Regions from separate parts of the Paenibacillus sp. Pae15 genome, predicted to be linked through region 1. Evidence: riboswitches for the same ligand, from Rfam matches in the RefSeq annotation. Region 1 holds a riboswitch; the other holds the start of a gene.
The links. A riboswitch is a leader RNA that binds a small molecule or an ion and turns the genes downstream of it on or off. The one in region 1 is predicted to bind cyclic di-AMP.
Positions count from the first base shown of each region.

Region 2: another riboswitch for cyclic di-AMP. It lies ahead of NR121_RS08485 (C40 family peptidase); the one in region 1 lies ahead of NR121_RS22910 (stalk domain-containing protein).

Region 1 is NZ_JALJRM010000038.1:39,906-42,102, reverse strand. It holds gene NR121_RS22915 (polysaccharide deacetylase family protein) at 1-180, opposite strand, end outside; gene NR121_RS22910 (stalk domain-containing protein) at 325-1,173, opposite strand; cyclic di-AMP (ydaO/yuaA leader) riboswitch at 1,178-1,329, opposite strand; gene NR121_RS22905 (DUF6483 family protein) at 1,476-2,192, shown strand.
Region 2 is NZ_JALJRM010000007.1:172,164-174,360, reverse strand. It holds gene NR121_RS08495 (M1 family metallopeptidase) at 1-112, shown strand, start outside; gene NR121_RS08490 (hypothetical protein) at 127-939, shown strand; cyclic di-AMP (ydaO/yuaA leader) riboswitch at 1,119-1,260, shown strand; gene NR121_RS08485 (C40 family peptidase) at 1,265-1,738, shown strand; gene NR121_RS08480 (hypothetical protein) at 2,003-2,197, shown strand, end outside.

The DNA of each region.
Region 1 (2,197 bases):
TTGATTCAGCAAATCCAAAATCTGCGGCGTATACACCGGATTCGGTCCATCATCAAACGTAAGTGCGATCAGCTTCTGATCCGTCTCGACGTTCCATACGACCTCGCTGTTTGAGGGAGCGGCGCCGGTAAGAAACAGGACCACCAAAGCAATCATGAACCTACATATACGGCGATGCATAACGAATCGACCTCCGTTCTGACATGACCATCTTAGGTTTTGGACGTCAGAACAAAAGTATGCGGCAAGTCCGGCAGCCAAAAAAAAGCAGCCGCCTCGATGGAGAGACGGCCGCTTCGTGCTATGGATGAGAATCAAATAAGATCATGAACCGAGAATATATACTTTTACTTGTTGAATTCCGAACATTCTTGCTTTATTTTTGCTCTCAGGCAGGAAAATGTCTATGCGGTTGCCTTTCACCGCACCTCCTGTATCGGTTGCCGTGGCGTACATTCCGCCGGCAGGAAGACCATCATACGTATAACCCTCGACATACACTTTAGAGCCGAGCGGGATCACGGACGGATCTACGGCAATGGTGCCCAGACGCAGCGGGTTGCCCATATAGTCGAGTCCCGCATAACCGCCGTTCTCATCGGCAGAAGCAGTATAGGCCGTAGCCTTGGCTACGATCACTTTGGAATAATTCGGTACCTTGCTAACCTTGTTCACCGGCCGGTACCATGCGGGAGCATGATATTGGCCGTCCGTGCTGAGAATCGCGATCCGGTTGATCTTGTCCCATTGGGTTTTGATTCCGAAAGTATCGGAAATCAGCCGAAAAGGGACATACACGCGTCCGTCTACAAACTTGGCCGGGTCCGTAATTTGAGTCGGCTTTCCGTTAACCGTCATGCTCCGGTCACCGGTCGACAGCGAAACGGTTTTGTCGCTGCTCTGTATTGTAATGGTGAATCGGGAACCGTCTTGTTCCCACTGAAGCTTGTACCCGAGCTTGTCCGTAACCGCTCTCGCGGGGACCTGAAGTTTGTGATTCTCATCCACAAAAGGCTGTGCATCCGGAAATGCCACGAGCTTTTTGTTTACCTGTACCTTGACGTCATCAGCCAGGCGTACAGGTTCCTGCGCATGTGCGGGTATAGATGCCGTTAAAACTGAAGGCACGGCAAATACACATGCCAGGAGCATGTTTTTGAAACGAAAATTCATGATGCGTCCCTCCTGTTTTTGCCTCCGAGGTTAGTTGTCGGGTTCGGGAAGAGGTTGTTCCCTAGCGCAGCCGTGCAGCCTGCAAGCATTCACCCCAAGTGCTTAGTCCCCCGTACGTACACATAATTAAGCTGTACGATTCGGCTTTTAAAAGCCTAACATAGGATAATGTTCCGGTTCAATGCACAAAATCAACCAATCATTCCCTCATAATGGAATTGCTTCTAGCGCCGGTTTTCCTCATGCTGAATAATCCTGTACAATAAAAAGAACGACACGGCCAGAATTGAAGGGAAGAGATCATGTACAGACGCGATTATCTCATGCGGTTGATTGAGCAGACGACGGAAGTGCTGCATAAAGTAATGTTCGCAAGGAAAAATCAACGTTTGCAGGAAGCCCTTGAACTGTTGAATCAGGCCATGCGTCAATTGTTAGGGCTTAATTCCAGGCTGATTCACGCTTTATCTACCAAGGATTTGCTCGCACTGCTTTCCAAGGACGGACATGTCGATCAAGGAAAAGTGCTGGCTTTAGGAGATATGCTGAACGCGCGGGGCGCTGCACAGAAAGAGAGCGGTCACGCGGCTGCTGCAATTAAGGACGGATTAAAGGCGCTGGACTTGCTGCTCACCGCCAGGGAGATGGATCCCCGGGATGAATTGGGCGGGATGTTCAAAGAGCGGATCGATGCGGCGCTGGCTCTCGCGAACCGTGCGTCTATGCCGACGGATACCATGCATAAGCTTGTTTTTTATTATGAGGATTGCGGACAATATGCCAAAAGCGAGGATGTTTTATTTCATTTATTGGACGAGCTAAACGAGGCTGAACATCTCCGTGAGGAGTGGATAACGGTGCTGGATGAAGGAATACGCATGTACGAACGCTGGCGTTCTGTCGAAGAAGAGCGGCTGGCTGCAGGCAATTTATCCAAGACAGAAGTCGAAGACGGCCTCGAGGAACTGAAGAATATAAAAATAAAACATGCCACTATCAGGAAAAATCTGAATGAATAGGGTAC
Region 2 (2,197 bases), on a different contig from region 1:
CAAGCGGATCAACGGCTTTATGAAAACGGAAGTCGATAAGAAGCTGTCGGTGCGATGGAACGTAAGTGTTGTGAAAATTTTGGAGACCTTGTTTGGCTGGGTCGCATGGTGAGGTGAGCGAGGAATATGTGGAACCGGATCAAAGCAGGCTGGACCTTGGCCTGGCAGCAGCCTTTTGCCGTCTTTACCCTCTTTATATACAATCTCATCTGGGGCGTCGCGCTGTATAAGCTGATTCAATCCGTCGTCCTCCCCCTTCTCCATCGTTATCCGGGGAGCGACCTGCCCGTCACAGCTTCGCAGCTGTTCTGGATCGAAGGTCATTTTCAGATCATGAAGACGGACCTGCTGGAGCCGTTTCTGTGGTGGGGCATCTGCCTCCTGGGATTAAGAATGCTGGTGCATCCGCTGCTTAATGCGGGGGTATATTACTCGCTTCAACATCGGGACATGAACGCAGGCTACCGGTTCGTGGAGGGGATTCGAAAGCTGTCTCTTCCCTTCTTCGGCCTCTACTTCATCCAACTGGCGCTGCTGCTCTCTCCGCTCTACTGGCTGGTTCCTTATACAATAGAGCTGTACGGGCATCAGACTTCATATATTTCCTTCGGGAAAGCGCTGGCGCCGGCGCTGGCCGGCTACATCGCCTATTGGTTTGTGCTCCAGCTCGTCTTTTTGTTCCTTCAGATCGGAAAAACCGACGGCAGGTCGGCCATTTACACCCTGCTGTTTGTGATTCGCCATCTGCCCGCCATTATGCTGATTTCTTTATCCGTAACAGGAATCGCTTTGGCCGTGTCCGCCGCGGTGATGGCGGCCTCGTTTTTCTGGGCCGGCTTTCTGGCCCTGATCGGATTACAAGCCTATCGGCTGGTTCAAATGTTTATTAAAGTATGGGCCATCAGCACACAATATGCGCTTTGGACGGAGAAAGCGTAGCTGATATCCTAATAAGACCGCAGAAGCACCGGTCCGCCATGGACCGGTGTCTTTGTGTTGTTATATCCCCGATTCAATTAAACAAAATTTTCAATTTAAACCGCTTGAATGTGTCAATTTTGTTACAAAAGAAGGAAAAGTGCAGTTTTTCTCGAATATGTTTATCCGGAATCAAAAAAAAGAAAATTTTGCCGAATTTCTGTTTAGGAAAACGGGGGATCCATAACCGGGTGAATTGATCTCGACAAACAACGTCAGTGATCATAGGGAACCTTCAACCGAACCCTTCAGCTAACCTCGTAGGCACCGGAAGGGGAAACTTTTTTTGAAGAAGAAGCTTGTAGGTTTTGCACTTTCGTTAGCTATGTTTTGCAGTGTTTCCGTGGGCAGCGCATTTGCTGAAACCCCACTAAGTGCAGCGGTAAACGCGGGTTTAGGCTCGCCTTACAAATGGGCAGGCAATACGACAAACGGCTTTGATTGCTCCGGCTATACTTCTTGGGTGTTCGACAAGTTCGGTATAGAACTTCCCCATTCCTCCAAAGGCCAAGCCCAAGCCGGCCAATGGGTAGCCGCAGATCAGCTCCGTCCCGGCGACCTCGTGTTCTACAACACCGACGGTAAAGGCATTTCTCATGTCGGCGTATATGTGGGAGGCGGCAAGTTCTACCACTCGGCTACGAACAAAGGCGTTACGATTACTGAAATGAGCGAATCTTACTACGCCAATCGTTATGTGACAGCCCGGCGTATTTTGTCGGACGAGCAGTACAAACAACTCATGACCGACTCCAATTGATTTGGTCAACGGATTCGCAATGCAGCTTCGGAAGCCCTCAGTGTTTGGCCCGATCCGATCGTTCGCAAAAACGGACGAAACGGACGGACAAGCCTGCAGGGCTTTCTATTTTGCAGAAACCATGCGGAAGCCTCCTGCATCCGATCTGTTCCGAATGCTGTGATTTCTATTGATTTCCCTAATGATAATGATTATAATTCTCATTGGTACCGGGGACTGTCCCCCAAATCATTCGCCTGATGTGCCAGAAAGGAGCGCCGGATCATGACTCTTCAGGAACCGGTCAACCAAGTGCTTGAACAGCGGTTTGGACTATCCGAAACCGGAATCGCCGGAGCAGAATACCGATTCCATATGGGCAGCCTGTTGAGACCGGAGGAGATGTCCCGGTTTATTCGCATCTATACGGAAGCTTTGAAGGGATCGCATATCGACGTAGGCGGCATGTTTTTCATCGCT